3 regions of the Sinorhizobium sp. 7-81 genome follow, and region 2 is predicted to be linked to each of the others. Evidence: predicted binding sites of a transcription regulator. Region 2 holds the regulator's gene; each other region holds the start of a gene.
The links. Region 2 encodes LexA, which represses DNA repair genes until DNA is damaged. Its sites were predicted from a motif close to TGTTCNNNNTGTGTTCNG; they were not measured.
Positions count from the first base shown of each region.

Region 1: a site for LexA is predicted at 2,554-2,571, ahead of QN224_RS25430 (ImuA family protein). Genes of this name have one in related genera too.
Region 3: a site for LexA is predicted at 3,262-3,279, ahead of QN224_RS19165 (metallopeptidase family protein). Genes of this name have one in related genera too.

Region 1 covers NZ_JASKLT010000010.1:18,563-29,095, forward strand. Annotated here, with positions in the region: gene QN224_RS25420 (error-prone DNA polymerase) at 1-315, opposite strand, end outside; gene QN224_RS25425 (DNA polymerase Y family protein) at 315-1,829, opposite strand; gene QN224_RS25430 (ImuA family protein) at 1,750-2,511, opposite strand; gene QN224_RS25435 (hypothetical protein) at 2,684-2,944, shown strand; gene dinB (DNA polymerase IV) at 2,948-4,039, shown strand; partial or broken gene QN224_RS25445 (SOS response-associated peptidase) at 4,036-4,197, opposite strand; gene QN224_RS25450 (endonuclease/exonuclease/phosphatase family protein) at 4,619-5,605, shown strand; partial or broken gene QN224_RS25455 (DJ-1/PfpI family protein) at 5,658-5,980, shown strand; gene QN224_RS25460 (Xaa-Pro peptidase family protein) at 6,043-7,230, opposite strand; gene QN224_RS25465 (cupin domain-containing protein) at 7,264-7,677, opposite strand; gene QN224_RS25470 (phosphoenolpyruvate hydrolase family protein) at 7,708-8,550, opposite strand; gene QN224_RS25475 (Tm-1-like ATP-binding domain-containing protein) at 8,519-9,757, opposite strand; gene QN224_RS25480 (helix-turn-helix domain-containing protein) at 9,863-10,504, shown strand.
Region 2 covers NZ_JASKLT010000003.1:160,439-170,971, forward strand. Annotated here, with positions in the region: gene QN224_RS13410 (PhnA-like protein) at 336-1,247, shown strand; partial or broken gene QN224_RS13415 (IS481 family transposase) at 1,291-1,527, opposite strand; gene lexA (transcriptional repressor LexA) at 1,634-2,353, opposite strand; gene QN224_RS13425 (OsmC family protein) at 2,532-2,966, shown strand; gene QN224_RS13430 (dihydrofolate reductase family protein) at 3,441-3,971, shown strand; tRNA gene QN224_RS13435 (tRNA-Ser) at 4,149-4,238, opposite strand; gene QN224_RS13440 (protein-glutamine glutaminase family protein) at 4,566-5,678, shown strand; gene QN224_RS13445 (septal ring lytic transglycosylase RlpA family protein) at 6,100-7,134, shown strand; gene QN224_RS13450 (D-alanyl-D-alanine carboxypeptidase family protein) at 7,198-8,352, shown strand; gene tmk (dTMP kinase) at 8,533-9,213, shown strand; gene QN224_RS13460 (DNA polymerase III subunit delta') at 9,210-10,241, shown strand; gene QN224_RS13465 (MazG nucleotide pyrophosphohydrolase domain-containing protein) at 10,236-10,533, opposite strand, start outside.
Region 3 covers NZ_JASKLT010000005.1:263,799-274,331, reverse strand. Annotated here, with positions in the region: gene QN224_RS19180 (error-prone DNA polymerase) at 1-836, opposite strand, end outside; gene QN224_RS19175 (DUF6504 family protein) at 833-2,338, opposite strand; gene QN224_RS19170 (hypothetical protein) at 2,289-3,242, opposite strand; gene QN224_RS19165 (metallopeptidase family protein) at 3,410-3,844, shown strand; gene QN224_RS19160 (Trm112 family protein) at 3,959-4,147, opposite strand; gene QN224_RS19155 (LON peptidase substrate-binding domain-containing protein) at 4,158-4,838, opposite strand; gene trxA (thioredoxin) at 4,958-5,935, opposite strand; gene QN224_RS19145 (prolyl-tRNA synthetase associated domain-containing protein) at 5,994-6,503, opposite strand; tRNA gene QN224_RS19140 (tRNA-Gly) at 6,758-6,832, shown strand; gene QN224_RS19135 (aldose epimerase family protein) at 6,942-7,958, opposite strand; gene QN224_RS19130 (VWA domain-containing protein) at 8,297-9,481, opposite strand; gene metA (homoserine O-succinyltransferase) at 9,488-10,411, opposite strand; SAM riboswitch at 10,472-10,533, opposite strand, start outside.

The DNA.
Region 1 (10,533 bases), on a different contig from region 2:
GATGCAGTTCGCCTTCCCTCCCCTGCCCTTGCCGAGTGTCAGAAGTCGTGTCAGCCGCGAATAGGCGGCGCGATCGGTCGGATAGACGAGGATCGATATGCCATCCTGCAGATCGAGCCGGCAACCGACAACGAGCCGCAGGCCGGTGGCGCGCGACGCCTCCAGCGCCCGGACGATACCGGCCAGGCTATTGCGATCAACGATGCCGAGCGCTTCGATGCCCATCAGCCTTGCAGTCGCGAAGAGTTCTTCCGCCGAGCTTGCGCCCCTGAGGAACGACAAATGCGTGGTGACCTGAAGCTCAGCGTAGCGCATCACGCGAAGATCCCATGCATGAACCACTTATGCGAACCGGTTTCCGCATCGACGCCGTCGCCCGATCGGAATATCCAGAAGCGTTCGCCGGTATCATCCTCGACCACGAAGTAGTCGCGGACCGCGACCCATTCGGAGCTATGTTTCCACCACTCCCCGAAGATCCGCTCCGGACCATCGGCGCGCTTCACCCGGCGGCGCTTGCCGCGCCAGGTAAACGAGACCGGCGGATGATCCGGCAAAAGGGCAATCACTTCTATCGGTTCGGGACGCTCCAGAAGCCGCGGCGGCCTCGGCCAATTGAGCGGCCAGGTGGCGCCGTCCTCATCGGCCGTCGGCGCGATCCGCTGCACACTGCGCTCCGGGACGTCGCTTGCCACCGGCGCGACACGGAAAATCCGCTGGCCGCCGCGATTGCCGAGTACATCGATCAGCGGCGTCACGTCGGTTACCTGCTCTTCGATCAGCAATGACGCCGACTGTGTTTCGATGAGCGGCTCGGCGAGGGTGGCGGCGAGGCTGAGCTTCTCGATGCCGAAGCCGGGCTCGATCCTCTCAATGCGATCGCGGAAGAGTTTCGTCAGCCAGGCGATGTCGCGAACGGGCTTGGCCGTGCCAGCCCGGAGCGACTGAATGGTGTTGTCGACGCGGTGGACGATGAGGTCGGTGCGCCGCACGCCAAGCCCACGCTTCTCAAGTTCCAGGCAGAGCTGCCGCACCAGGCGGCTGACGTATTTGTCGATGGTTTCCGGTGCGCCGATCGGTTCGGCAAAGGACTTGTTCACCTCGACGAGGTCCGCCGGCCGGATCGGATCGATCGGCTCGGCGACGCGGCCGTACATCTGGTCGAGATGCCGCCCGACCTCCGGCCCGAAACGCAGGGTAAGCGGCGCCCGCGGTGTGGCAGCCAGATCGCCGACGGTGGCGAAGCCGAGCGTGCGGAGACTTGCGACGGTCTCGGCTGGCAGTCGCAGCGACGAGAGTGGCAGAGGGTTCACGGCCTTGTCGGTCTCGCCGCGGCCGACGATCACCGTCTCACGGCTGGTGGTACGGGCAAGCGCATGCGCCGCACCCCAGGTATCGGCGATCGCCGCATGGGCAGCGAGACCGCGGCCGCGGAAGCGGTTGATGAGGCCGGACAGCATCAATTCCTCTCCACCCTGGAGGTGATCGGCGCCTTCGGTCTCCATGACGATACCGTCGGGAGGATCCATGGCGACAACGGGAGAATATCGCGACAAGGCCCAGAGCGTCAGCCGTTCCAATGTGGCAAGGTCGGCCGCCGGATCGGCATCGATCACCACGAGCTCCTGGACCAGCGCCTGCGCCTTGGCGGCCGGCATGCCGACGCGAAGCCCGAGTTTGAGAGCTGCCCGATCGGCCGCCGCAACCCATCGCTTCGACCCGCTCCTGGCGATCACTACGAGAGGCTTGTCAGGAGAGAGCGAAGGATCGGCTCGTCTTATCCTGTCGGTCGGCAGTGTCGGAAGAAAGACAGATACGACCCTGGCCATCGCATGCTCCGATGATAAACTCTCCTCCCTCTCCTGCCCTGACCCGCATCAGTTCCGCCAACCATCGCGGCCGGCTAACGCCCGGTACGGGAAGCGGCTCCGACGGCAGCACCGATATCCGCCAACGGGTTGCCGCAGCCGTCGGCATGCCGAAGTCCGAAGCTTCCGTTTGGCGCCGCCAGCGGCGGATCACCAGGCCCAACGTCCCGGATTTTTCCGCCGCAAGCTGCAGCCGGCGCGAGGCGGTCATCGGCAGGCGCACCAGTTCGGCGACGACCGCGCCAAGGCCGCCATAGCGCAGCGCCTCCTCGAAGCTTGCGAGCACCGTGTCTTCCTTGTCGCACTCGACAAAGATGACGCGATCGGGATGAAGCCCGACCTGGGCGAGCGCCGGAAAAAAAAGATCGAAGCGCGTCAGGCACCAGACCACCTTGCCGGTCGTGCGGGCCGCGATGCCCCCGATGAAGAGTGCCGCCGCGGCGCCATCGATCGCGCCGTTTCCACCGCCGGCCACTTCGTGTAGCGCGCCATAGGCGAGCCCACCTCTCGGCAGCTGCGAATCGATCTCGCTGACCCCGAAGGGCAGAACGCTTGGCTGGCGCAGGCTGCCCCCTTCTAGGCTGGCGATTTTCTCGCGTAACTCGTCGAGGACTGCGTTCGAAGTGGCGACGGCGGTCATGATCTCCTTTACGGCAACCCGTTTTCGGCTTGAGAAGTAGGAACATGTTCTGTATTTGTTCTCAAAGCGAAAATGAGTCAATGCGCATGTGGCGCGCGGAAGTTGAGCGAAAGTGCCCGTCGAAGAAATTCGTTCAAGAGATTCAATCCGATGCCAGGTATAGGAATTTTTTCTCATGGCGGGAGGGGGACCTGTGAACGATCTGGGTCCGAGACTGAGGGATCATCGTGAGCGGATCATTGAATTCATCTGTCGGCCATGTCATCGCCACTGCGCGTTTGAGCGCAAGCTGTTAGTGAAAGCGTTTGGCGCCAACATGACCTTCGCTGTGATCCGCCGACGCATGGCAATGGGCTGCGAGCGCATGCAGACGCCGGAGGGTGACAAATGCGGCGCGCACTTCCCATGTTTGGTTGAGGGACCTGATGGAAGCTAGGCGATGACAAACGACGAAGGCAGCGAGCGACCGCGCAAGATCGTTCACATAGACATGGATGCCTTTTATGCATCGGTCGAGCAGCGCGACAATCCCGAGCTGCGGGGCCTGCCGGTTGCCGTCGGCTATCCTGCGGCCCGCGGCGTGGTGGCGGCCGCCAGCTACGAGGCACGCAAGTTCGGCGTTCATTCGGCGATGCCTTCGGTGACCGCCCAACGGAAGTGCCCCGACCTCATCTTCGTCAGACCGCGCTTTGATGTCTACAAGGCCGTCTCGTTGCAGATCCGCGCGATCTTCGCCGAATACACGCCGATGATCGAGCCACTCTCGCTCGACGAGGCCTATCTCGACGTCACCGAAAACTTGAAGGGCATGGAGATCGCCACCGAGATCGCCGCGGAAATCCGCGCTAAAATCAAAGCGACGACGGGCCTCAATGCGTCGGCCGGGATTTCCTACAACAAGTTCCTCGCCAAGATGGCATCCGACCTCAACAAACCCAATGGTCAGGCTGTCATTACGCCGAAGAACGGGCCGGCCTTCGTCGAGGCCCTCCCCGTCAAGAAATTCCACGGCGTTGGGCCGGCGACGGCCGAAAGGATGCATCGGCTGGGGATCGAGACAGGCGCCGACCTCAAGGAGAAGACGCTCGAGTTTCTGGTCGAACATTTCGGGAAATCGGGGCCATATTTCTATGGGATCGCCCGCGGCATCGACAATCGCCAGGTCAAACCGGACCGGGTGCGGAGATCCGTTGGCGCGGAAGACACGTTCTCTGAGGACATTCACTCCTACGAACCGGCGCGCGACGGTCTTCAGCCGTTGATGGAGAAGGTGTGGGCTTACTGCGGGGCCAATGAAATCGGCGCCAAGACCGTCACGCTCAAGGTCAAATATGCCGATTTCACCCAGATCACCCGCAGCAAGACGGTTACGGCACCTCTGCAAACGATCGGCGACCTCGAGGAGGTGGTCGGCCTGCTTCTCGCGGCGATCTTTCCGCCGCGCAAAGGCATACGCCTGCTCGGCGTCACGCTGTCATCGCTGGAACGGCAGACCTCTGGAGTGGCGCCGCAGTTGCGGCTAGCGCTTTAGACCGCCAGCATCGGCTGGGCTGGATCATTCGAGTGGCGTTTGATCCGGAAGTTCCCGCTGGCAACGGACGGAGGATTTCGTCCTCAGGCACAAGTCCGTTGAGCCAAGCCATGCGTAAGATCGCGTGTCAGCACCGCCATCTGCCGGTCGTGAAACGGGTCGAGAGCAGGCCTCCAGCCAGGCTGAACCGAACTACCTCTGAGGGGTAGTCTAAGCGGCTATCACGCGATCCTGGCGAGTGCGAATATCGCGGCCAGGCCCTCAAGAACTCTTGCGCAGATTAGCAAATTGTAATTCACTCCCTTCGATCAACTTTGAGGCGAGGGAGACGTCGTGATCCGGTATCTGGCAGCATGCCTTTTTGTTCTGCTCGGATCCGCCGAGGCCCTGGCGAGCCAGATTGCCATCGCCACCTGGAACCTCGGCTGGCACATGGACCTGGAGACCGCCAAGCACTGGATCGGCGAATGTTCGAAGAACTATGTCGAAGATCCCGCGACTGGCAAATTCAAGCCGTCCCAGGAGGCGGGTTTCAAGCCGGGATGGGACATCGACGCCTTCAAGGTCGAGGGCTGGGACGTGACCCGCTTTCCGGTCTGCAGCGTTTACTTCGCCGGCGGCGCGGTTCGCGTCAATCTCGATGCCTACCGAAAGCGGCAGGAGCAAATCGCGAATTTCATCTCACGGTCCCTTCCTGCAGACATCATCGCCTTCCAAGAGGTCAGCGGCGAGCAGTCAGTCAGGGAAGTACTGCCGAATGGCGGTGTTAACTACGATTTCTGCCCCGTGACGGGTTACAAGGTGCAGCGCCTGGTCATCGCCTGGAAGAAAACGCTGGGCGAAACGGTGTCCTGCGCCATCGAGGATGCGCTCAGCCTGCCCGCGAATCCCGACGACAAGCGGCCGCGGCCGGGTCTTGCGGCCACGCTCAAAATTGACGGGAAACTGCTTCGCATCATGGATGTCCACCTCAAGTCGAGTTGTGTGTCGCCCTTCGACGGCGGAAACCTCGAGGGATCGGGCAAAGACTGCACGATCCTGCAGCAACAGATCGATCCGCTCGAAAGTTGGGTTGAACGCGCGGCGGCCGATGGAGCCAAGATTGTTCTGCTAGGCGATTTCAACCGCAACCTGTGGCATGAGCTGCGCGACCAGCGACCGGCCAGGACCGACGCGAGCGGAACCTCGACGCAGCGGCCGGCGGGCGTGCTGTCCCGGTCGCTCATAGAAGAAATCGCCGACGGTCAGCCAGCGGCCGCCAATCTCAAGGTTCTCGACGAGCACTGCCAGATCAGCGATGCCGGACAGGCACTCTGCGCCCAGGCCGACATCCGCGATCTGACCACGCCGGAGACGCAGCTGCTCGCCTCGGACAACTATCTCGGATGCCGCAATCCAGTGGGGCTTGACCACATCCTTGTCGGCCCGGGGATCAACAGCAACGGCCCGGCCGAGCATCTGAGCATTGGAAACCTTGGCGGCAACAAAGCCGGCACCCCGAACGGGAAAGACCAGGTCCTGGCTATTTCAGATCACTGCCCTATGATGGTCCGGCTGAATTTTTGATCGGAGTTCAGACCGCCGCCAGCCCGTGGCATTGAAATCTCCTTCCAATTTTAAAGGCCGCGAATACATCCGCACCGACAAACGCGTGCAGGCAATCGTGCGGCACTTCCACGAAGAGCAGAAGCCGATCTTCACGATCTGCCACGGCGTACAAATTCTGATCGCCGTCGAGGGCGTTGTGGTGGCAAGAAGGTCGGCGCTCTCGACGCCTGCGAGCCGGAAGTCACGCCGGCAGGTGGCACCTATATCGACCTCTCCCCCACCGAGGCTTATGTCGACGGCACGATGGTATCGGCAAAGGGCTGGACAACCTTGCCGCCTTCATGCGGGAGTGCCTTAAAGGTTCTCGGCACCGAGATCTACCACAATAAATAGACTGCGAGCCCGGCACACGATCGTGCGCCGGGCTCCGTCTTTCGGCAGGAATTCGCCGCCCGCTATACCGCCCCGGGGTTCCAGCCGCGCCCTCTGTTGCCGAACATCTCATACCCGTCCTTAGTGATGGCGAGCGTGTCCTCGAGCTTGATGAAACCGCGCTTCGGGTGAAGCATCGTCGTCTCGACGGAAATGACCATGCCTGCCTCCAGGGGGCGATCCGCGTCCACGCCTTCATAGGCGACCGGATGGTTGGTCATCAGGAATGGTGCTTCGTGGCTGATGAGACCCATGCCGTGGCAGAAGAAGTCGGTAAAGGCGGCCGAAGGCGAGCTTTTCAAAACCTCTTCCGCCGCCGCAATCATTTCGCGGCCTGCAACCCCGGCCTTGGTTCTGGTGAAGGCCGCCTGTTGAATCGAATCGACTTCAGCTAACAGGTCCTCGAGCTCAGAATCAGGCTCGCCGAGCACGCCCATGCGGCAAAGGTCACCGATATAGCCGTGATAGTTGCCGCCCGAATCGATCGAAAGCACCTCGCCCTTCGCCCACGCCTGCGGCGAGGCCGCACGGTTGTGACTGGCGCCGAGGGTCAGCAGGCAATACTCGAATTGCAGCCCGCGATTGGTCTCTTCTCGCCTGAGGCGTTCAATGATCTCCGCCTTGGTGGATCCCTCCCGTGCCGCCGCGATGGTGGCGAGCATGGAATCGGTGATCAGTTCGGACGCAAGCTTGAGTTTTTCCAGCTCCTGCGGCGTCTTGATAGCGCGCAGTCGCTCGAGCGTGTGCGTCGCGTCCACGAAACGCGCACCTTCAAGACGAGAAGCCAGCACATCCCGCGCATCGGAGGGCAGGAAGGGCGGCTCGATGCCGATGCGAGCACGCGCGTTACCGATCTTCTTCAGGTGCTCGACGGCAAGTGCTGCAGCGTCGAGCGTACCCCAGGTCGCCGTATGGACGGCGGGTGTCCAGAACGGGTTGTTCTGGTGCTCACCTCCCTCCATGCGGTTGCCAACATAGGCTGAGTGATCGGGTGAGCCCTTCTCATAAACGACGATCGGCAGATAGCGGCTGTGGCCGATCGCATCCATTGCGGCGAAGAAGATGAACTTGTAGCCCCCGAGCAGGTACTGCGTGTTGTGCTTGGAGGTGGCGAGCAGCACGTCGATACCCGCCTCCTCCATTAGTCTGTCGAGTTTAGCCGCATCGAAAGGCGGTTCCACCGCCCGCGCTTCGCTTGGATTGATGTTCATGGGTTTTCTCCCAGAGGCCGTTGCCGTGCGCCTTCAGGTACCAGGCGAAACTAATCGGAAATCCGGCAGGTCGCGAAGCGCTCGCTCGGGGCCGGCCGGCGAATAGACGACGAAGAGCTGCATCGGGCCGGATCCCGTGTTCTTCGTCGAGTGGAACCGGCTTTCCGGTACATAGACGGTGCAACCAGGCCCAACCTTATGTGTCACCGGATTGCCGTTCTCGTCCTCCACCATTTGTTCGCCCTCGCCCGAGATGACGAAGATGATCTCCTCAGAGCCGGGATGATTGTGACGTGCATGCCCCTCGCCGCTCGGCAAGTCCACCACACCACCCGAGAAGCGCTCCGCCCCGTTCACCTCGGGCGCGACCGTCAGTGCGAGGCGACCCCAGTCGAAGCCGAAGCTGTCGACATCCTTCGGGTAGAGAAAATATTTGTCCTTTGCCATGCCGCGGCCTCCTCCCGCATCTTGCCCGCTTTAGACCACCGTTCTGATGGCCAGCGCCTTGAAATCTTCCGTCTGCTTGCGGATCGCCACCTCGGCAGGCAGGCGTTCCATGGAACTTGCGCCATAAAAGCCATTGCAGCCCGGGCAACGATCCAGGATGTAGCGTGCATCCTCCGGCATCGAGATCGGCCCACCGTGGCAGAGCACGATAACGTCCTTCCGCACCGAGCATGCGGCGTTCGCGATCGCGTCGATTTCCCTCACGCAGTCGTCGAGCGACATCGCGGAAGTGGCGCCGATCGCGCCGCCCGTGGTAACGCCCATATGAGCGACGACGATATCGGCACCGGCCTTGGCCATCGCGATCGCCTCTTCCTCATTGAAGACATAGGGTGTCGTCAGCAGGTCGAGTCGGTGGGCCTCGGCGATCATGTCCACCTCAAGACCGTAGCCCATCCCGGTCTCCTCGAAGCTCCGCCGCATCCGTCCGTCGAAGAGGCCAATGGTCGGGAAATTCTGTACGCCGGAAAAGCCCATCGCCTTCAGTTCCGTGAGAAATTGCGGCATGAAAACGAATGGGTCAGTGCCATTGACGCCGGCGAGTACCGGTGTCGCCTTGACGACCGGCAGGACCTCCAAGGCCATTTCCTTCACGATCTCGTTGGCATTTCCATAGGCGAGCAGACCGGCCGCCGAGCCGCGGCCCGCCATTCGGTAACGGCCGGAATTGTAGATGATGATGAGATCGATGCCGCCCGCCTCTTCGGCCTTGGCCGAAATCCCCGTTCCGGCCCCACCGCCGATGATCGGCTTGCCGGCGGCGATCATGCCGTGGAGCTTTTCAAGTATGGTCTTGCGGGGGATTACTGGCATCGGTGTCTCTTTCAGGGTTGGCGATATCTCGGTAGGCGGCGACTGCGGCCTCGGCGAACTGCGGATCGTTGATGTGGAGCGGAAGCCGTTCGATGCGGCGCGCGTCGGTTCTTTCGACGGTGGCTTCCAGTGCCTCGAAGAGCGCTGCATCCGCCGCAGGATCGAAGAAGGCGCCGCCCTCGATATCGAGCGCCGACACGCCTCTCTCCGGGATCAGGAACCGGAGAGGGCCCTTGCAGAGGTTCAGCTTTGCGCCAATCCACCTTCCGATCGCGGCGCACTCCTCCGGAGTCGTGCGCATGAGCGTGACGTTCGGGTTGTGGCGGTATAAGAGCCGGCCGGCATAACGCTCCGGCACCGTCTCGGGAGCCCAGAAATTTACCATATCCAACGCCCCGACGGAGCCGACATAGGGCAATTCGGTGCGAGCAATTGCGCCGAAACGATCCTCAGTCGCCGGCAGAACGCCGCCGAAGAGGAAATCGCAGACCTCCGTCGTGGTGATGTCTAACACGCTCGAAAGAAGCCCGCTGTCTGCAAGCTTCTCCATCGTGCGTCCGCCGGTGCCCGTGGCGTGAAAGACCATACAGTCATGGTCGGCCTTGAGTCGTTCGACGATGGCAGTCACACAGGGCGTCGTCACGCCGAACATGGTAAGGCCGAGAGCGGGCTTCGAGGCCAATTCCTTCACCGGCCGGTTGGCCATGGCGGTAATCGCTTCGGCCGCGTTTTGCAGGATCACGCGGCTCAGGCGGTTCAGCCCGGCCATGTCCGTGACCGACGGCATCATAATGATATCGGAGACGTCGACATAAGGTGCTACGTCGCCGGACGCGAGCGTCGAGACCATGACCTTCGGCAGCCCGAGCGGCAACCTGCGCATGCCGGCGGTGATGATTGATGTGCCGCCCCCACCACCAATGCCCACCACGCCGACGACGTCTTCGCGTTCGGGAAGGAACCGCGCGAAGGCCTCGCTCATTGCGGCGACAGCCGTCCCCCGGTCGTCGCCCGAAAACACCGCGGCGGCACCGTCCGGATGCGCGGCGGCCACGGTTTCGGCGGAGATGCCGACCGCAATGGTGGGGCGACGCGTGCCGACATCGACTAGAACGGGCTCGCCGCCCGCTGCCTCGACGCGGGACGCAAGATAAGCGAGTTCCTCCCCCTTCGTGTCGGCCGTGCCGACGACGTAGATGTGCTTCATCTCTCCTCCCTGGCGGCTCTGGCCCTCCTCTGCCTTGAAAAGCCGCCTCATGCCGACCGGTTTGCCGGCTCTTGCAAAATTATGAGATGTGCGTATCATAAAGATATGGATGTCTCACGTCAACAGAACGAATCCGCCGCACGCGCCGAGCGCGGTCCCCGGGCCCGCACACGCAAACTCATGCTGGAGACCTCCACACGGCTGATGCAGTCCGGTATCACGCCCTCAGTCAGTGAGGTCGCGGAAGCCGCCGAAGTTTCGCGCGCCACGGCCTATCGCTACTTTCCGAGCCAGGCGGCGCTGGTTCATGCGGTGGTGGACGAGGCGCTCGGCCCGATCCTCGATTGGCGCTCCGAAGCACCCGATGCGCTCACCCGCGTCGCCGATCTGTTGGCCACGGCCATGCCGCGCATCGACGAATTCGAGGCGACCTTTAAGGCGGCGCTCAAGCTCTCGCTTGACCAGTGGGCGCAGCGCCAGGCCGGCACTCTTGGTAATGAACCACAGCTCACGCGCGGCCACCGCGTCGAACTCCTGCGACAGGTCACTGTGCCGCTCGAGGGCAAGCTGTCCGCCCAAGCCCGTGAGCAGCTCGCTCAGGCCCTCTCGCTGGTTTTTGGTGTCGAGGTGCTGGTCGTGCTCAAGGATATTTGGGGCCTCTCGGCCGAACGCGCGCAGTCCGTTGCAGAATGGGCGGCGGCAGCCTTGGTTGAGGCGGCGATTCGGGAGGGTCAAACCGCGGCATGATATCGGCCCCTCTCGCCCACAGGAAACTG
Region 2 (10,533 bases):
TCGGGAATCGGTGAAGGTGTGCGAATTGTTCGACGAAATCAGGACCGACACCGGCAACGTCGCTGAGGCAAAAGGGTGCGATCTCGATGCAGCCCGCTTGTCGCCGAAGTCGAACATCGCACGTGGACGGATGGTTGAAAGCGCCGGCGCCCTTCATTCAAGCACATCAAGAAGTGGGCGGATGACGCAGGCATATTTGAGTTTGCTATTTCGCCCGCTCAGGCGGTAACGCGCCTCGCATGCCTCCGTCGGGGATCATTGGTTGTCCCGGGGAACAGTTTCGAGCATCCACGGTTTGAGCGGGAAGCGCGTGAGCATCCGGGAGGAATATGTCAATGAGCGAACCTGTCGCCGTTCACCACGCCCGTGAGACCGATTACGTCTCCGATCTTTCGGCGAGCGCCGCCGTTAACCAAATTTCTTGGGGAGCGGTATTTGCCGGCGTGGCGCTCGCGCTTGCGGTGCAGTTTCTACTGAACCTCTTGGGCGTTGGAATTGGAGCCGCGGTAATTGATCCGACAACCGCCGACAATCCGAACGCGAGTACGTTTTCGATTGCAGGAGGTCTCTGGTTCGTTATCTCGGGCATCGTCGCGGCGTTCGTCGGCGGATATGTCGCAAGCAGGGTTTCAGGCCGTCCCAGCAGGGTGACAGGAAGTTACCATGGACTGACCAGTTGGGCCGTCACGACACTGGTCGTTCTCTATCTGCTGACGACCTCGGTCGGCGCTGTGGTCGGCGGCGCCTTCAGCGGTTTGAGTGGCATCATCGGGGGCGTTGGAAGGACTGCCGCCATAGCCACGACTGCCGCGGCACCTGCCGTCGCGACATCCGTCGATCCAATGGCCGATATCGAACGGCAGATCAGAAGCGCGACCGGGGGCAACGATCCCGCAGCTCTTCGCGATGCTGCAGTTGCCGCCGTGCGTGCGGCCGTCACTGGCGACGAAGCGACTGCGGAAGAAGCCCGAAATCGCGCTGCCGACGCCATCGCGAGGGCTCAGAGCATTCCGGTGGACCAAGCGCGCACCCAGGTTCAAGAGTACGAGGAAAGCTACAAGGCTTCGGTGGAACGCGCCAAGCAGCAGGCGACCGAAGCCGCCGACACGGCCGCCACCGTCGTTTCCAGTGGAGCGCTCCTGGGCTTCCTATCGCTTGTTGTAGGCGCCCTCGCTGCCTGGTTCGGTGGTGCAGCCGGAACGACACGCACCGTAGCGACGACGGACGCCACCCGCCGGGTCGGCTAGGTGTGGCGCCTCAAGAGGTTGCCCTCGGTCATGCCGAGCCTGCCGATTGGCGAGTGCGGTCACCGGTGATCCGGTGGCCGACGCGATCGAAGCGCCTGAGCGTCTTAATGTCGATGTGGATCATCTCGCCGGGCTTTTCGCGTTCGTAGCGGCGCATCGGCTCGGCCGGCTGATATCCTTCAGCCGCGCAAGACCCACTCGCCTGAGCGCCCGGCTTACTGTCGCCGCCGACACGTCGGTCTCTACGGCAATGTGTCTGCCCGTCGGCCCGACGGCGAAGCGTGGCAATTCCCTCTGCAATGCTTTCCGGGGTCGCCATGCCGCGCATCGGGCGATTGACGTGATGGCGCAGGCAGAGCGGTCGCCAAGCGACTGGCTGTCCTCAACTAGTGATAACGGCGAATGAGCCCGACGAGTTTGCCCTGGATCTTGACGCGGTCCGGTCCGAAAATCCGCGTCTCATAAGCCGGGTTGGCGGCCTCGAGCGCAATCGATGCGCCCTTCCTGCGGAACCGCTTGAGCGTTGCCTCTTCATCGTCGACGAGTGCCACGATGATGTCGCCGGGATTGGCTGTGCTTGTGTTGCGAATGATCACGGTGTCGCCGTCGAAGATACCCGCTTCGATCATCGAGTCGCCCTTGATCTCAAGCGCGTAATGTTCGCCGTTGCCGATCATCTCGACCGGTACCGAAATATCATGCGTGTTGTTCTGGATCGCGGAAATCGGAACACCGGCTGCGATTCGTCCCATGACCGGCACCGACACCGTTGCAGAATCACTCGGTGGCGCCGACTTCGCAGTGGCCGCAGGCGCCGCGGGTGGCTTACCCAGGCTACCTTCGATCACGCTTGGCGAGAAGCCACGCCGAGGCTGCGCACTCGTCGCATAGGCTTCAGGCAGCTTGATGACTTCGAGTGCTCGCGCCCGGTTAGGAAGGCGGCGAATGAAACCGCGTTCTTCAAGCGCGGTGATTAACCGATGGATGCCTGACTTGGAGGCGAGGTCCAGTGCATCTTTCATCTCGTCGAAGGACGGCGGCACCCCGGATTCCTTCATCCGTTCGTGAATGAACAGAAGCAATTCCTGTTGCTTGCGGGTTAGCATGGCGCGTCACTCCAGAGTCGCGAAACAAATCAAGAACAGACACTATCTGTTCCATATGTGTTCCGCAAGTACCTAAAATTCCGTGAATTTTCGCGACTTTGCGCCAGGGACGTCGAATGTTGCAGATCATGAACGTCTGCAGGACTATGATGGTACGTGGTGGTAATAGGTGAATCTCATGAAGGCACGCATCAAATGGGTTGAAGGCCGGACGTTTCTTGGCGAGTCCGGGAGTGGGCACAAGGTTGTGCTTGGGACAGCATTCGGGACGGAGGGAAAAACACCTGGCCCGAGCCCGATGGAGATGGTGCTGATCGGCACTGGGGGTTGCTCGGCCTACGATGTCGTTCACATCCTCGAAAAGGGCCGCGAGGCGATCGAGGACTGCGTCGTCGAGATCGACGCGGAGCGTGCTGCGCAGGATCCGAAAGTGTTCACTCGCATTCATCTCCACTTCGTGGTCAAGGGGCGCAGCCTGGCGGCGAACAAGGTCGAGCGAGCCATTGCGCTGTCCATCGAGAAATATTGCTCGGCGTCGGCGATGCTCGCCAAGACGGCCACGATCACCCACGACTTTGAGGTCGTCGACACCGCCACGACGACCGTCGCTTAGCCGTAACGACCGGAGCCCCTCGGATCGCCAGGGGGCGGGACATCGCTAGTCGATGCCGTGCTCTATCTCCACGAGCCTGGTGAGAGCCCCGGAACTCGCGCGCGTGGCTGCTGTTATTTCCTGGATCAGGATTTGGCTCGCTACGGGAATCGAGACGTCGGAGTGGAAGATCAGTCCCACTGCGGCGGCACGAGCTCGTGGATATCAAGTTGGCCGGATATTAGATCTCGACGAGCGAACCTGTCGCGAGCTCGATGCGTACTGCCGCACAAGTCCGATGAACTCGCTCATCGAGGCCATAACCCTCCATCACTCTCCTGGATAGACCTACGAGCGAATGGCAGCACTCGGTGGTAAACGGGGCGCGGTTATTCATCAGACCGACGACGCGGCGCGCAGTTTGCGCCCGACTTCACTTTCCGCATCACGCTGCTCGTACTATCGTGAAGGCCTTGGGGTGGAGATTTAGCAGCCATGGCAAAGCTTGTCTTCGGAATGAACCAGTCCTTGGACGGTTACGTCGACCACCTGGAACTGCGGACAGGTCCCGCGCTCTTTCGTCACTGGATAGAGCACGTGCGCGACCTGACCGGCAGTGTGTACGGCCGTCGCATGTACGAGACCATGCGTTACTGGGACGAAGACCGTCCTGAATGGAGTGAGGAGCAACACGAGTTCGCGGCGGCGTGGCGGCGCCAACCGAAGTGGGTCGTATCGCGCTCGTTGAAGTCAGTCGGCCCCAACGCCACACTTGTCGATGATAACATCGAGGCGGTGATACGTAGTCTGAAGGCTCGGCTCGTTGGAGAGATTGCCGTTTCCGGACCAGACCTGGCACGAAGCCTAACCGACCTTGGTCTTATCGATGAGTACCGACTCTACTTCCAACCCATCGTGCTTGGCCGCGGCAAGCCATTCTTTGCCGGCCCACGGCCGCCGCTCCGCCTTGTTTCCGCCGATCCCGTTGGCGAGGACACGATTAGGCTGACATACGTTCCTGCTTAGTCGCACGATACCCCCAACGGACTGCGCCGACAGGTCCGATCCATTTTTGGGGTCGTAAGCTGCCTGATTGCGCTGAACTAGTCTCCAAGACATATCGCGTTTAGCGTAGAATCGGCGGTTCTCTAGAATGCGGTGATCGGCGGCGGTATCGACCTATAGACGGCAATCGGCGACAGCTGGCGGAGGAGGTGGGATTCGAACCCACGGTACGCTTTCACGCACGCCGGTTTTCAAGACCGGTGCCTTAAACCGCTCGGCCACTCCTCCAGTCGATTGAAAATCCAACAATTGTTGGTTTCCTGAAAACGGCAGCTGCTACCGCTTGCTACCCAATCACTCGACGGCTGGCTTTTTAGCAGCTTTGATCGCCGCGTCAACGTGCTCGGCGGCGTTCGCTTGCATGCCCTGCATGACCTGCGATTAGAGGTCCAGCGTGATGCCGATGAGTTTCGCTGAGGCGAGCAGGCGGGTCGCATTTGCGATCATTGGAAGGGATGGCCATAATAGAGCTAAAAGTTGTTCAGTTTGCCATAAATTCTACGCAAGGACAGGCGCGTAGCGCTCTGATATTCTGGCGCATCCGGGGGGTGTGCCATGCCAAATCCCAATGCGATTGTTTCGACCCGCATTGATTTCGATCCTCCGCTTGACCGGCCCACTGCCGAGCTGCTGCGCGAGGGGCTTTGGGTCGTGCTCGAAGGCGGGCGCCGCGCCCGGCTTGACGCGAGCGATGCCCGATCGAGCGGCTTCGTCCAAGTGCTTGACGGGCTCGCGAGGCGCAAGGCGCCGGTCTATCTGGAGATCGATCCTAACAGCGCGGCAATCACACGGCTGCTGATCCCGCGCGTGACGCGCCCGATGAGCATGCTTCCGAGCGACCAGGGCTATGAGGTCATGCTCGAAAGATCGCACGCCCGCCACGCCCTGAGGCGCGACAATCCCGATTTCGCGACGCTCGAGCCGTTGCTGCGCGCCGCGCTCGACTCGGGGCAGCTGCTTATCATCACCGAGGATGATGCGCACAACATCATTGATATTCGCGCCTATACGCCCGGCCCCGATGACGCGCCGCTGCCGCCTTGGCCCAAACCTGATTCGCTGCCGTTCGAACGGCCGTGGTGGAAGCGTCTGCTCGACTGGATCTGGCGCTGGCCGTTCTGGCCCTGGTGGTGGTTTCGCTGCGTTTCGAAAGCGACCGCCCAGCAGATCTTCGATGCGATGAGCGCGAAGTCTTGCCCGCCACTCACGGTGCCAGCGCCCTGCATCCCTTTTCTCTATCCCGATGACGGCTGCTGGGGCCGCGCGCACGAGATGTGCCGGCTGATGATCAATATGGGACGCAAGCCGCGCAAGGTGTGGATACAGGGGAGCTTGCACGTCGCCACCAAAAACAATCCCAACTGCTTCGTGAACTGGGGTTGGCATGTCGCGCCGACGCTATGCGTGCGCCAGGGCTGGTTCTGGACACAGCAGATGGTGATCGATCCCTCGCTCTTCGCCACGCCCGTGACGCAGGCAACGTGGAAGGGGGTTCAGGGCGATCCGAGCGCCACGCTGACGCCGAGCGACGCGTCGATCTTCTATCTCTGGGGCAACGTGACCGACCCCACCTATGTCGAGACCAACAAGGTGCTCGCCGATTATCGTCTCCAGCTTCAGAACCGCGCGATCCAGCACGGCCCGCCGCCCTATGCAAATTGTCCGTAGCGGAGCCACGAATATGAAAAGAGGCTGCACGGCAATTCGGCCGGCCCCCCGCTTGGCGTGGTCTGCGGTCGGAAGTCGCAGGCACTCGGCCTTCACAGCCGACGAGACGGCTACACCAGCCTTGGCGCTGGGTTGAACGGCAAATCTCGCAGTCTTTGCAAGTTTTAACGTGCCCGGCGCTCGGGAAAATTCCGGTCTCCCGGGAGGAGACCTAGGCTGCACGAGAGAGGCTCGCGCCCGGGTTTATACGATTTGTAAACCATAGCGGAAGATTTTTGCCGCGCTTCAGGCTCCCTGTTCGCAATTTTGCCGTCTTGCTGACATGATTAATCGACTGTCTCGTTTCGAGACGCCGAGCTTTCCGCGGGGGCTAGAGCGGAATGTTTTCGAAATACGGCTTTGCGAACGATATTGGGGACAGATGATTTTTAGAAGAGATGCAGCACTTCTTTCGAGGGGATTACGTGTTGCTGCGGTTCCGTTGCTTTGCGCGACGCTTGCCGCCTGCGGATTGGCTTCGAGTGTCAAGACAAGCAAGGCGCGGAGCAAGGAATACTTTGCCGAGTCGGTCTATGGCGTCAAAGCCAGCCCGCGGGTCGCGACCGGGACAAACATCCCGAAGGGTGGTGGGCGTTACCAGGTCGGAAAGGCTTATCAGGTCAAGGGCAAGTGGTATCAGCCGAAGGAGGATTTCGGCTACAACAAGTTAGGCGTCGCGTCCTGGTACGGTTCCGCCTTTCACGGGCGGCTGACGGCGAACGGCGAAGTCTACGACAAGTATCATCTGTCCGCCGCGCACCCGACTTTCCCGCTGCCCAGCTATGCGCGCGTCACCAATATGGAAAATGGCACATCGGTCATCGTTCGCGTGAACGATCGGGGCCCATACGAGTACGGCCGCATCATCGATGTCTCCTCGAAGACAGCCGACATGCTGGACATCAAGCGCAAGGGCAGTGCCAAGGTGCGCGTGCAATATGTCGGCCGCGCGCCGCTCGAGGGCAACGATATGCCCTATCTGATGGCCTCCTACGTCAAGAAGGGTGACCGTAGTCCCGGCGTGATGCCGGAAGGACAGATCGCGACAGGTGTCATGGTTGCGTCGAACGAGCCGTTCCGCAACCAGGTGCCGGACCTCGCCAGCGTGCCGGTCCCTCGCAACGCGACGCTGGATACGGGCGTTCCGATGACCGCGCTCGCCGAGCCGGCGGCGCAAGCCGCCATGCCGCAATCTCTCGGCGAATTTGTCACGCTCCCGGAGATCGGGCCGATCCCCGCCGTGCGGCCGGAGTTGATCCCGATGCCCGACGGAAATATGGCTTATGCCGCCGCCTATGTCGAAGTGCGCGTCAGCGATAAGGCGTCGCCCTTCGAGGCAATTATGGTCGATTCGAACCCGCTCACGGCCGATTCCATCATCGCCTATGCAAAGCGCCAGAACAGGGACGGTGTTTAGCGCTAGCTTCGGTTGAACAGCTTTGTTCGCGCTGCTATGCCCATGATGAAGCCGGAGTTTCTCATGCGCATAAAGTTGCTCGCGGTCGTGGCCCTTCTTGCGGCGACCGTCTCGACAAATGCGGTCGCCCAGGCGCCCGCGTTCGACACCAAGGCGAAACAAATCTATCTCGTCGATGGGGAGACCGGCACAGTGCTCTTCGCTCGCGGCGAAGACGAGCCCGTGCCGCCGGCATCGCTTGCCAAGCTGATGGCGATGGAGGTGGTCTTCGAGGCGTTGGACAAGGGCGAACTGAGCCCTGAGACGACCTACGAGGTCTCCGAGCACGCCTGGCGGACCGGAGGAGCACCGTCCGGCACCTCGACGATGTTTGCCGCAATCAAGTCGAGGATCCGCGTTGCGGACCTTATTCAAGGCGCAATCGTGCAACTTGCGAACGATGCCTGTATCATCCTCGCGGAAGGCATGAACGGCAGCGAAGCTGCTTTTGCCGAGCGTATGACGGCGCGGGCGCGCGAACTCGGCATGCCCATTGCCTCTTTCAACAACGCCACCGGTCTTCCTCATCCTGCGAACAAGGTGACGATGCGGGAGCTGGTGACGCTGGCGCGGCATCTGCGCGAGGCTCACCCGGATTTCTATCGGCTCTATTCCCAGGCCGAATTCGAATGGAACAAGATCCGCCAGCGCAATCGCAATCCGCTGATTGCCGCCAATGTCGGCGTCGACGGGCTGGCGACGGGGTTCGCGGAGGGTTTCGGCTTTTCGCTTGCCGCGTCGATGCAGCGCGGAGACCGCCGCGTCTATCTGGCCATGGGTGGGCTCGAAAGCGACAAGGAGCGCACGGACGAAAGCCGCAGGGTGCTCGATTGGGCGATGACCGCCTTCGAGAAACGGCGCATCTTCGCCGATGGGGAGGCCATCGGCGAAGCAAGCGTCTATGGTGGCGCGACATCGCGCGTCCCTCTTGTCGCGGGCGGGCCGATCGATGTCCTGCTCCCGGTGAACAATCCTGAACGGCTAACAGCGCGCATCGTTTACAAATGGCCGCTGACGGCACCGGTCGCGGCTGGTCAGGAAGTCGGCGTCGTCAAACTTTGGAACGGCGAGCGATTGTTGCGGGAAGTGCCGGTGAGGACCGGCAGCGCGGTCGAGGTAGGCACGCTTACCAGCCGCGCGCTCGATGCGCTCCAGGAGCTTCTCTTCTTCTGGCTGTAACAAATGCGCACGCGCCCGTTTCTTCTGGCGAACCAATCGGCTAAACAGGGCCGATAGCTACAGCGCCGCGCGTCTTGTCAGACGCGCAAAGCGCGCTGTAGCACGTTGAATTGCTGCATGTTTTTATCCTTTAATCGGCTACGATTTGAGGAAACATGCAGGCGGCCGATTTGGGAACGCATGTCGCTGACGAAGGGTTTGTTCGTAACGTTTGAGGGCGGGGAAGGGGCCGGCAAGTCGACCCAGATGCGCCTGCTGGCCGATTCGCTGCGCGCGCGTGGCTACGATGTGCTGACCACGCGAGAGCCTGGCGGCTCTGTCGGCGCGGAGGCAGTGCGCCACGTGCTGCTCTCGGGGGCGGCTGAGTCTTTCGGCATTCGCATGGAGGCAATTCTCTTCGCGGCTGCGCGCAGCGACCACGTCGAAGAAGTGATCCGGCCGGCGCTTCAGAAGGGTACCATCGTCCTCTGCGATCGTTTCATGGATTCCTCGCGCGTTTACCAGGGCATCACCGGCAATCTCGAACCGGCCTTCGTGGAGACACTCGAGCGCGTGGCCGTCAACGGCGTGATCCCGGACCGAACGATCATCTTCGACCTGCCTGCCGCGCTTGGGCTTGAACGCGCGCGCCATCGCGCCGCCGATGGCAATCCCGACCGTTTCGAGAAGGAACAGCTGGAAACGCACGAGAAGCGACGCGAGGCCTTCCTCGATATCGCGGAAGCCGACCCTCGGCGCTGTCGTGTCGTCGATGCAGCACGGCCGCCGGACGTCGTCGCCGCCGAGGTCCGGGAGATCATGGACGCATTGCTAGCAGACGGTGACGAGCCGCAGTCGTCAAACGCGGAAGCTGCATCATGACGACGGAGCGTCCTGGTGTGCTGGAGGGGGCTGTGGCCCCGGCGGAAAACGCGAAGCTCTTTGGCCATCTTCAGGCTGAAGCTTTTCTTGCCCAGAGCTACAAGTCCGGCAAAGCGCACCATGCGATCCTCATCGAAGGACCGGAAGGCATCGGCAAGGCGACGCTTGCCTTCCGCTTCGCGAACCATATCTTGAACCACCCAGAGCCGACGACAGCACCCGATCAGCTCGCCGATCCGGATCCCGCCTCCATCGTCACACGTCAGCTCGCATCCGGGGCATCGCATAACCTGCTTCATCTCACCCGCCCGGTGGACGAGAAAACGGGCAGGGCCAAAGGGGCAATCACCGTGGATGAGGTGCGGCGCGCCGGAAAATTCTTCGGCCAGACGTCCGGCACGGGGAACTGGCGCATCGTCATCATCGACCCGGCGGACGATCTCAACCGCAATGCGGCCAACGCCATCCTCAAGATACTCGAGGAACCGCCGCGCCGGTCGCTTTTTCTCGTGCTCACGCACGCGCCCGGAAAACTGCTGCCGACCATCCGCTCGCGCTGCCTTCCGTTGCGGCTGAAGCCGCTGGACGACGAGTCGATGCGCCAGGCGCTTGCCCAACTCGGCTTCGATCTGACGGGGTCGAACGTCGAGCGCATCCTCGCCGCGGCGAACGGCAGTGTCTCCGAGGCGCTGAAGCTCATCAATTACGGCGGTCTCGATATCGCCGCCGCCTTCGAAGATATTTTGGCGGGGCAGGGACCAGCTGTCCGAAGGCAGATGCACAAGCTCGCGGATATTCTGTCGGCAAGGGACAGTGAAACGATCTACGATTTCTTCTCGTCTCTGTTGACCGGACGCGTCATGCAGCAGGCGCGGGACGCGGCACTCGCTGGCGATATCGGCAGGGCCGAGCGCCTTGCGAGGCTCTCCAGCACTTTCGCCGAGCGGCTGACGGTGAGCGACGCCTATAATCTCGATCGCAAGCAGACGATCCTGTCGCTACTCGAAGATCTGAAAGACGCTCTATAAGTCGGGCTTGAACTTCCATTTCCGCTCGATCGACGAGCCGAGGTCGATATCGTTGCGATAAGCGAAAAGCAGAACATGGCCGAGGAGGTCCGCTGTTTCGTCGGCAAGAGATTGGCGCAATTCACCCGGTGTCTTCCCGCCGTTGCGTCCCCGTCCGCTGAGCTTGTTCCACGCCTGCGTCAGTTCACCCATTTCTTCCTGCAGTTTCAGAACGTACCAGTCCGGGTCGCGCAAGACGGAATGTTCGGCGGCATAGGCGGCCGAGGCTTCTTCGAATTTTCGCTTAAGCTCG
Region 3 (10,533 bases), on a different contig from region 2:
GTTTGCGCCGGCGTCTCGCCTTTAGTGTTTTCGTCCGGATATTGATGGCTGAGTTCGTCGAGATTGAAGGCGAGTTGCTTGAAGAACTTGCGCGCATTGTCGATCGCCTCGGGATAATCGCTGAAGAGCCGGGCCATTTCCTTCGGTCCCTTCAGGTGCCTCTCGGCATTCTTCTGAAGAAGGAAGCCGGCGCTCTCGATCGTCACATGTTCCCGAATGGCGGTGACGACATCCGCCAGCGGCCTGTACTGCGGATCGTGATAGAGGGCGTCATTGGTGGCCAGAAGCCGGACACCGCTCTTCCGGGCGAGCGTGGCAAGAACGGCGAAATCATGCCGGTCGAAGCCGTCGTAACGCGGCGTCATTCCGAGATAGAGCCTGTTGCCCGCATGCTGCTGCAATTTCTCCAGGAGCGCTTCTATAGTTTCGGGCGCCGGCCGCCCCTCGCCTTGCATGACGATGAGCAAAAGATCCTCCTGCCACTCCAAAAGATCCGCGAGATAAAGCGTGCAGTCACCCTTCTTCGAGCGCAGGTTTCCGGTGCTGAGCAGGCGGCACAGATGCCCCCACCCCCTCCGGTTTCTCGGATAGGCAAGGATATCCGGCGTGCCGTCGGCAAAAACCAGGCGGGCGCCCGGCTGGAAAGGATAGCCCTCCACCTTTGCCTTGGCATGGGCCCGGACGACCCCCGCGACGCTGTTGCGATCGGCGATGCCGAGGCCGGCAAGCCCGACCTTCTTGGCGAAGACGATCATTTCCTCCGCCGGCGCGGCTCCTTCGAGAAAGGAGAAATTCGTGCGTGCGCCAAGCTCGTAGAAGACAGGATCCGCACTCATGCGAAAACTCCGTGCATGAACCAACGGGGCGAGGAGGTCTCCCGTCCGTAAAGGCCCTCGCGGAACAGCCAGAAACGGCGGCCTTCCTGATCCTCGACCCGGAAGTAATCGCGCGTGGGATGGTCCTCTCCATCGATCCACCATTCGGCGGCGATCCGCTCCGGCCCCTCGGCGCGGGCGACGCGATACTGGGTCTTGCGCCAGTTGAAGCTGCGCGGCGCGCCCTCAGGCACTTCGGCCGTCGCTTCGACAAGTTCAGGATGCGTGAAAATCCGGAGCGGGCGGTTTTCGGAACAGGCTCTTTCATCGACCGGTCGAGGTTCCATGATCGCCGCGACATCCGTCAAGGGAGCAAATCCGCCGGAGCGTTCCGGCAGATGGCTTTCGGCAAGGGTCGCAAACGTCAGGCAATCCGGCCCGAAGCGCGCACATAGCTTGTCGGCGAAGGCGGCCAGCGGCTGGCTTTCATCGGGAATTCCGGAAAAATCCTCTTGGGCAGGATCGAGCCTTTCGCTTCTAAGGACCGAAAGCCGGAGGATCTCGAAACCATATCCGGCATCAAGGTCATCATGAACCGCCTGCAATCGCTCGCGAAAGAGAGCCGCGATCCGATCGGCATCGTTCAAGGGGACGGCTGCATGCGCCTGAACGCGGAATACCCGGCCATCGACACGAATGAGGAGAAGCTCAAACAGCCGCCCGCCTTCGCCATGTCGCTCCAGGGAGAGGCGGACATCGTTGGAAAGATGGCGTGCCAGTTCAAGAATGTGCTCTTCTTCCTGAAGCGGCTCGGCAAGCCGACGTTCGGCGGAAAAACTCGGCACGGGGAGACGAGGTGAGAGAGGCTCGTCCTCGTGGCCTCTCGCCTGATCGAGCCGCAGGAGAAGAGAAGGGCCGAAGCGGCGGGCCAGAGGCGCGCGCGGCGCCTGAAGAAGATCACCGACTTGCTTCAGTCCGACGCGCTCGAGCAGGGCGGTGGTTTCCGGCGGCAGGCGCAGCGCGGCGACCGGCAAGGGCGCGAGGACCCTTTCGGCATCCTCGGGCCGGATGACGGCAGCATCGCCATAGCGGGCAACCGCCCAGGAAAGACCGGCAGAGGAGGAGATCACCGCCCGCGCCTCGATGCCGAGCAGGAAGAGGCGCGAAAGCACGTCGTCGACAAGCGCCTTCTCGCCACCGTGAAGATGGGCGCAGCCGGTGATGTCGAGGAACAAGCCATCCGTTCCATCGAGCGCGACCAGCGGCGTATAGCGATCGCACCAGTCGGCAAGCCCCTCCAGAAAGGCCCGATCCGCCGCCGGGTCATCAATGATCACGTCGAGCGACGGGCACATGGCGCGGGCCTCCGCCGCCCCCTGGCCCCGCTTCATACCCACCCGCTCGGCAAGCGTGTCGAGCGCGACGAGCCGCATGGCATTGTCGATCTTGGCGGCAAAAACGACGGGCGGATGATCAGGACGCCCGTGCGAAAGCCAGGAGGCGCCCCATCGAATCCGCGCCACTCGATCGGCCGACAGATGCGGAAAATGGATCGACAGAATTCGCTGGTTGCCCGTCTGCCGGAGGAGCGACGGACTGGTGCTGCTCGATGGGGTAGAAGCGGCGGTCATAGGCATTCCATTCCAGAAAGATATCAGCAGAAGCGTAAGCCCTGCTTTTTTCGACAAGGACGTGAAAGGCTGGATGGCCGATGCTGCCGCAAAGCATCGAACCGTCCGGAAGCGGTCGCTCGCCCGCAAATGCCGGTTTGATCTGAAGCCGGAAGAAGGCGCTGCTTGCCTCCTCCTCGCCCGCCTGCCGGAAGACGAGAAGAGGCACTCCGCCCGTCCTGGCCCTTACATGCAGGCGCCTGCTCTCGCTCAAGGCGAGACAGTCGGGATTGCCGCGGATTTCCAGAATGACGGCCGCAAAGACCGGCACCGAAAGAGCCGCTTCGGCAATCCAGAGCGCATCCTTGACCGTGCGTACCGAAACGAACAGGAAACGCTCGATGTCGAGCCCATAGGACTTGAGGCCCGGTGCGTATGGAAGCCCGGCCTCGCGAGAGGCAAGGGTCTGGCTGATCCACAGGATCGGCGCGAGATGCCCCTTCTCCTTCTTCATTCGCTGACAAAGCACCGCAAGCGCCGTCACGAAGCCGGCGGCAGCACCCGCATCGCGCGTTTCGGCATTGCGGATTTCCGTCATGCCTTCGAGCGGCAGTCCGCCGTCGAGCACGTCATCAAGCTCAGGGACGCCAAGGGGCAGGACCTTGTTGCGGGGCGCCTCCCCCCTCTTGCGGCGGAAACCGGCAGGATCGGCCGCCTTGGCTGCACGCACGATTCCCGGCAGCCGGCGGTTTTCAATCTGCGCTATGGTTTCGCGGAGGGAAAGAACGGTTTCCCGCTGCACGGCTTTCTCGGCCATGACGGTCGGCTCCACCAGATGTTCATGTTATGTTCTTATGGATTCCAGAGCCTGTCGCAAGAGTCAACAACCAAGTTTGAGAATTTATTCCTGATCCCTGCCTGAACCGAATTCAACACTCGAAAAACAAAGGCGAAATCGTTATATGAGGGCAACAAGGAGTGCCCATGGCCCGCATTGACCAAACCGATGATTGGCGGGAACGCCACGCACCGACGCTTAGCACATTCGAACTGCTTGCGCTTGAAGCTTATAGCCATCTGCCGGAGGAATTCCGCAAGCTGACGACCGACCTCGTTATCGAAGTCGCCGATTTTCCGAGCGACGACGTCTTCGAAGACATGGCGCTTGAAACGCCTTTCGACCTGCTTGGGCTGTTCGAAGGCCGCGGAATCGGCGAACGCTTCACTATGGAGACCGGCCAGTTTCCGAACCGGATCACGCTCTATCGCCGTCCGATTCTCGACTATTGGGCGGAAAACGAGGAAACGCTGGGCGACATCATCACCCATGTGCTGATCCACGAGATCGGCCACCATTTCGGCCTTTCCGACGACGACATGGAGCGGATCGAGGCAAGCGTGGAACACGTGGGCGGTTAGAGCCAACGGTTTTCTGCTGCCCATCATCCGGCCTGCCGACCACCTTCTCCCCGCATGCGGGGAGAAGGTGCTGATGGAGCATTATAGCTTGATCCGCCTGTTGCCTTAAGCACGCTAATCTTCGAGCTTGCGTGCCTCCGACACGAGCATAATCGGAACCCCGTCGCGTATCGGATAAGCGAGGCGCGCCTTTTCGGAAATCAGCTCCTGCGCTTCGGCGTGATAGCTCAGCCGCCCCTTCGTCAGCGGGCAGACGAGCAGTTCGAGGAGTTTCGGATCGACCTTGCTGGCATTGATATCCATGCTTTGCCACTTACTGCAGGATGTTGTCGAGGTCGCCGAAATTGCGGGCAAGCACGATCTCGGTGATCGCGATCAGCGTTTCGGCGCGCGTCTTGAGGTCGGGGGCTTCGAGCAGCGCCTGCTTTTCCGCCGGGCCGTAGGGCGACATCATCGCCATGGAATTGACGAGCGTGCGGTTGCTCGCCCGTTCCACGCTTTCCCAATCCGCTTCCAGCTTGTTGGCATCGAGATAGGCCCTGAAGGCGGCAAGCAGCGCCTCGCGGTCGACAAGGCTCTCGTCGTCCGGGTTTTCGAGGTCGGTTGCGAAGGGACCGATGCGGAAGCGGCGGTAGCCGCGACAACCGGCGACCTCGGCGAAGAGCCGATAGCGGCAGACGCCGGTGAGCGATGTGATGTAGCGCCCGTCGCCCGTTTCCGCGAAGGACGTGATCCGCCCGATGCAGCCGACCTGACAGAGCGCCGGCACGGGCGACGAGTCGATATCGTTCCGCCCCTCGGAGAAGGAAGGCTGGACAATGCCGATCAGGCGATTGCCGGCGAGCGCGTCATCGAACATCGCAAGATAGCGCGGTTCGAAAATATTGAGTGGGAGCTGCGCGCCAGGAAGCAGGAGGGCGCCCGTCAGCGGAAATACCGGAATAATCTCCGGCAAGTCCTTAGGACCGAGATAGCGCGCATTTCCGACATGCATTCCGTTGGACCTTGCAGATACCGGCTTGCCGCGCCAGGCGCGGGCCACCGCTCAAGAAATGGTGCGTCCCTCGAAAATCTCAAGGGAGAAACACACGGATCCTGCTGCAGTCTTGCCGCTTAAGAGAAAAGAATCGATGAAAGCTTGCGCCGCGCGGCGACCGTCGCCGGATCCTTGGATCCCCAGACTTCGAAGAAGCCGAGAAGTTCGCGCCGTGCGCCATCGTCTTCGAAGCTGCGGTCGCGCTTCATGATCAACAGCAGGTGTTCGGCCGCGGCGTCCCGGTCGCCTTCGACATTGCGGATCTTGGCAAGCTTCAGCCGCGCCGCGTGGTCATCCGGATTGAGCGCCAGCTGATGCTCGAGCGCCGTCGGGTCGCCGAGCTTGCGTGCCTCTTCGATCTGGTCGAGCTTCTTCGACACGGCGCCGACGGCCGCGTCCTTTGCGAGCTCCTCCGGCAGTTCCGAAAGCGCCTGGCGCGCCTCGGCAAGCTGTCCGAGCGCGATCATGCATTCGACCATGCCGGCAATGGCGGTGGCATTTTCCGGCTCCGCCTGCAGCACGGCGCCATAGAGGCCGGCCGCGTTTTCCGCCTCACCGGCATCGAGCAGTGCCTTGGCATCGGTAAGGGCGGCTTCGATCTCGGCCTTGCCGTCGCTCACGGCCGGCCCGGCGATGCGGTCGATGAACTGCCGGATCTGGCTTTCGGGAACGGCGCCCATGAAGCCGTCGACCGGGCGTCCGCCGACAAAGGCAATGACGGCGGGGATCGACTGGATGCCGAGTTGGCCGGCGACCGAAGGATGGTCGTCGATGTTCATCTTGACGAGTTTCACCCGGCCGGCAGCCTCAGTCACGACCTTTTCGATCACCGGGGTCAGCTGCTTGCAGGGACCGCACCAGGGAGCCCAGAAGTCGACGAGAACCGGCTGCTGGCGCGAAGCTTCGAGCACGTCACGGGAGAAGGTAGCGGTGGTCGTCTCCTTGATCAGATCGCCCGCGGCTGCCGCTTTCGGCGCCGGCTGGCCGCCGAACGAAGCCGAAGCCGTCATCTGGTTGCCGAAGGATCCGGCATAGGGATTGTCGCTACCGCTCATTCTTCTCTCCTCGCGGACTTGTCGCCCGACTTCATGCATTCGCGCCAAAGATCGTATGTCAGGTCGTCACTTTCAAGACAAGCGGCTCATGTCCGGTTGCTTCCATGAAGCGCAGCATGTCCTTCGACGCGATCGAGGTCGTCTGGTCATTCGAAAGCGGATGGCAATTGATCGTGTCGAACCCCATCAGTGCTTCGTCGAGAATGATCTTCACATGGCCGCCGGTGTCGTTGATCGCCCCGAAGGCGGTCACTGCGCCGGGGATGACGCCCAGATATTCCATCAGCTTTTCCGGCTTACCGAAGGAGACCTTGCTCGCCGCGCCGATGATCTGATGGACGGTCTTCAGGTCCACCGTCGCGTGCTCCTCGACGGTCAGCAGGAAATAATTGTCCTTCTTATCCTTCACGAACAGGTTCTTTGTATGTCCGCCGGGAATTTCATCGCGCAGCGCCACTGATTCGGAGACGGTGAAAACCGGTGCGTGCCGCTTCGTCCTGTGTTCGATACCAAGCTCGTCGAGAAAGCGGAACAGGTCTTCCGCGGTTTTCGGCTGCGCCTCGCTCATGCTCCAGATCCTTCCTGCCGTGGCGATTTTTCGCCCTGCTTTACGAAGAAGAGGCGCGCTCCGCAATCTCAAGCGCGGCGGTGAGCAAAGGAAAACGCGGCATTTCCGGGCTTTTGGCATGGTGCCGAAAAAATTCTTCGCATTTGCGTCATTTCCCTGTTGCATTTGAAAAAGGCTTAGGCCATATAGCGCCCGTCGCCGCAAGACGGGGCGGCACCACGGTCCACCGACTACCCCCGGACCGCGGTTGATGAGCGGGTGTAGCTCAGGGGTAGAGCACAACCTTGCCAAGGTTGGGGTCGGGCGTTCGAATCGCCTCACCCGCTCCAGTTTCCCAACCACCTCATTTCATTGTTGTTCTTGGCTCCTATCGGCGGGACCATGCTGCTTGAGCAGACGGCAGGCCGTTCAGTTCTCACCGACTCAGCCACTCCCCCCTCAGCTCTTCATGAACACGTAATCCGTCTCTTGGCGTAGCGTTTCGCCCGGCCTGAGCACCGCGTTCGGGAAACCCTCGTGGTTGATGGCGTCGGGCCAGATCTGGGTTTCGAGACAGAAGCCCGCGTAGGGGCCGTAGTGGCGGCCTTCCAGTCCCGGCACCGGCACGTTCAGCTTGACTCCGGTATAGAGCTGTATGCCGGGCTCGGTGGTCAGCACTTCCAGTGAGACGCCGGAATTGATGCTGCGCACCAGCGCCACGGAGCGTTTCTGCATCCGTTCCGGCGAGAGGCAGAAATTGTGGTCGAAAGGGCTGTTCTCGCCTTCCATCTGCCGCCGCATCGGAGCCATTTCCGTCAGGTCGAAGGCGGTGCCGGCGACGGGCCGGATCTCGCCCGTCGGCACCTGCCGCTCGTCCGTCGGCAGATAGTGATCGGCGGCGATCATGATGTCATGGTCGAGCGCGTCGTCGTTGCCGTCGAGATTGAAGTAGCTGTGCTGGCAGACATTGGCGAGAGTCGGCGCGTCGGCCTCGGTTTCGTAGACGACGTTCAATATGCCGCCCGGCCGCAGCGCGTAGGTGCAGGTGACCGTGCAGTTTCCGGGATAGCCGGCCCGCCCCTCCGGATCGGTGATCCTGAGCGTCACTCGGTCCTCTGCGACGTCGACGATCGTCCAGTTGCGCTTGGCGATATTGTCGCTGCCGCCATGGAGGTGGGTCACGCCCTTTTCGTTGAGCTCGAGTTGATAGGCCTTGCCGTCGAGCGTGAAGCGTCCGCCGCCGATGCGGTTGGCGTTGCGCCCGGGGGTAGCGCCGAAATAGGACGAATGCGCAGGATAGCTGTCGAAATCCTCGAAACCCAAAACCAGAGGCGGCTGATGCCCTTCGAGCCGCAGGTCCTGGATGACCGCGCCCCAGGTAATCACCTTCGCCGTCAGGCCGCCGCCGGCGAGAGTCACGCGGTGGACCGGTTCACCGGAGGCGAGATGCCCGAAGATTTCCGTGCTCGCAGGCATTCCCATCTTATTCTCCCCTCTTGATCAACCAAAATAGCGGCGATCGATTCTGATTGGCAAACCGCATACCTTTTCTTCGGCCCCGCTCCAAGCCGGCGACAACCTGCGTCATTTCCGGCGGCGCGGCAACCCGTAAAGTCATACTTTTCCGCCGCAGGATTCCTTTGGATCCACGAACAAAATCACGCAGCAATCGAGTGCTCCAGCGACCTTCAGCGCCGCGCGTCAGACGCGCAAAGGCGCCGTAGCACTTTGAATTGCTGCATGTCCCCTTTCCTTCAGACGCGGCAGGTTGTGTAGCATGCATGTTCGAAAGTGCGCACCGAGCCGTGGGCGATTCAACGCGACAATTCCTTCGTCGCCGCCTGCAGCCCGGCAAGCGTCATCGGGAACATCCGCTCGCCGAAAAGCGCGCGGATCATGGCGATCGATTGGGTGTGGCGCCAATGCTCCTCGGGAACGGGATTGAGCCAGACGGAGCGCCGGAAATGCGCGGTGATCCGCTCAAGCCAGAGCGCGCCGGCCTCGTCGTTCCAGTGTTCGACCGAGCCGCCCGGATGGCTGATCTCGTAGGGGCTCATCGAGGCGTCGCCGACGAAGATGGCGCGGTAATCACCGCCGAAGGTGCGCAGCAGTTCGGCCGTGCGGGTGATATCGGCGCGGCGGCGGCGATTGTCCTTCCACAGCCCCTCGTAGACGCAATTGTGGAAGTAGAAATAATCCATGTGCCGGAATTCGCTGCGGACGGCCGAGAAGAGTTCCTCGACGACGCGGATATGGTCGTCCATCGATCCGCCGACATCGAAGAACATCAAGAGCTTGACCGCGTTGCGCCGCTCCGGCCGCGTTACCACATCGAGATAGCCATGCTCGGCGGTGGAGCGGATCGTGCCCGAAAGGTCGAGCTCCTCTGCAGCGCCCTCACGCACCCAGCGACGGAGACGCTTCAGCGCCACCTTGATGTTGCGCGTGCCAAGCTCGACCGTGTCGTCATAGTCCTTGAATTCGCGCCGGTCCCAGACCTTGACCGCGCGTCGATGGCGCGAACCCTCCTGGCCGATCCTCACCCCTTCCGGATTGTAGCCATAGGCGCCGAAGGGCGAGGTGCCGGCGGTACCGATCCATTTCGAGCCGCCCTGGTGACGGCCGCTCTGCTCAGCAAGCCGCTGGCGCAGCGTTTCCATCAGCTTGTCGAAACCACCGAGCGCCTCGACAAGCTTCTTCTCCTCCTCGGTCAGGTATTTCTCTGCGAGCTTTTTCAACCATTCCTCGGGAATGGTCGCTTCGCCAAATGTTTCCGACGGGGAAACCGCATCGAGCCCGGCAAAACAATGCCGGAACACCCTGTCGAACCGGTCGATATGGCGCTCGTCCTTCACGAGCGCCGCACGGGCGAGGAAATAGAAGGCCTCGACGTCGAAGATCGCGATCCCCGTCTCCATTCCTTCGATCAGCGACAGGAATTCCCGGAGCGTCACCGGGATTTTCGCGGCCTTCAATTCGAGGAAGAAGGGGATGAACATCCGGCTTCAGTCTCCCGTGCCGATCTTCTCCAACTCGTAGGGAGTCGTCTGATACATCTCGTTGATCCAGTTGCCGAAGAAGAGATGCGCGTGGCTGCGCCAGCGGTTCTGCGGCGGCAGGCTCGAGTCGTTGTGCGGGAAGTAATCGTGCGGCAACTTGATCGGCACGCCGGCATCCACGTCGCGGAAATATTCGTCCGACAAGGAGGTCGAATCATACTCCACGTGGTTGAACATGTAGAGCCGGTTGCCTTTCTTTTCGTGCACGAGGCAGACGCCCATCTCCTTCGATTCCATCAGGATCTCCAGCTCCTGCACGCGGTCGATGTCGGCTCGGCGCACCTCGGTCCAGCGCGAAACCGGAACGGCAAAATCATCGGAAAAACCGTTCAGGTAGACCGAGGACGGTTTCAGGTTCTGGTGACGGTAGACGCCGAAGGCTTTTTCCTTGAGCGTATGTTTCGGAACGCTGTGGAAATGGTAGATCGCTGCCATCGCGCCCCAGCAGACGTTCAGCGTCGAATGCACGTTCGTCTCCGTCCAGTCGAAAATGCGCCTCAGCTCCTCCCAATAGGTCACATCCTCGTACTCAAGCGTCTCGACCGGCGCGCCGGTGATGATGAAGCCGTCGAACTTGCGCCCCTTCACCTCTTCCCAGGTCTCGTAAAAGGCGAGCAGGTGATCCTCGGAGGTGTTCTTCGCCCGGTGGCCGCCGACCCGGATCAGCGACAATTCCACCTGCAGCGGCGAGGCGCCGATCAGCCGCGCCATCTGGATCTCGGTCTTGACTTTGTTCGGCATGAGATTCAGGAGCCCGATCTGAAGCGGGCGGATGTCCTGACGGATCGCCACGGTCTCGGTCATCACCCGCACGCCCTCATGCACGAGGGTTTCGAAGGCGGGTAGCGTATCGGGAATCTTGATGGGCATGGGTCCACTCGATCAATACAAAAAAACCGGCGGCGAGATGATCGCGACCGGTCCTTGGAAATCCACTTTTCCTCGGCCCTTTAGCGATTTCTTTAACGTGGCTGCAAGCCGGCCGGCCAAAT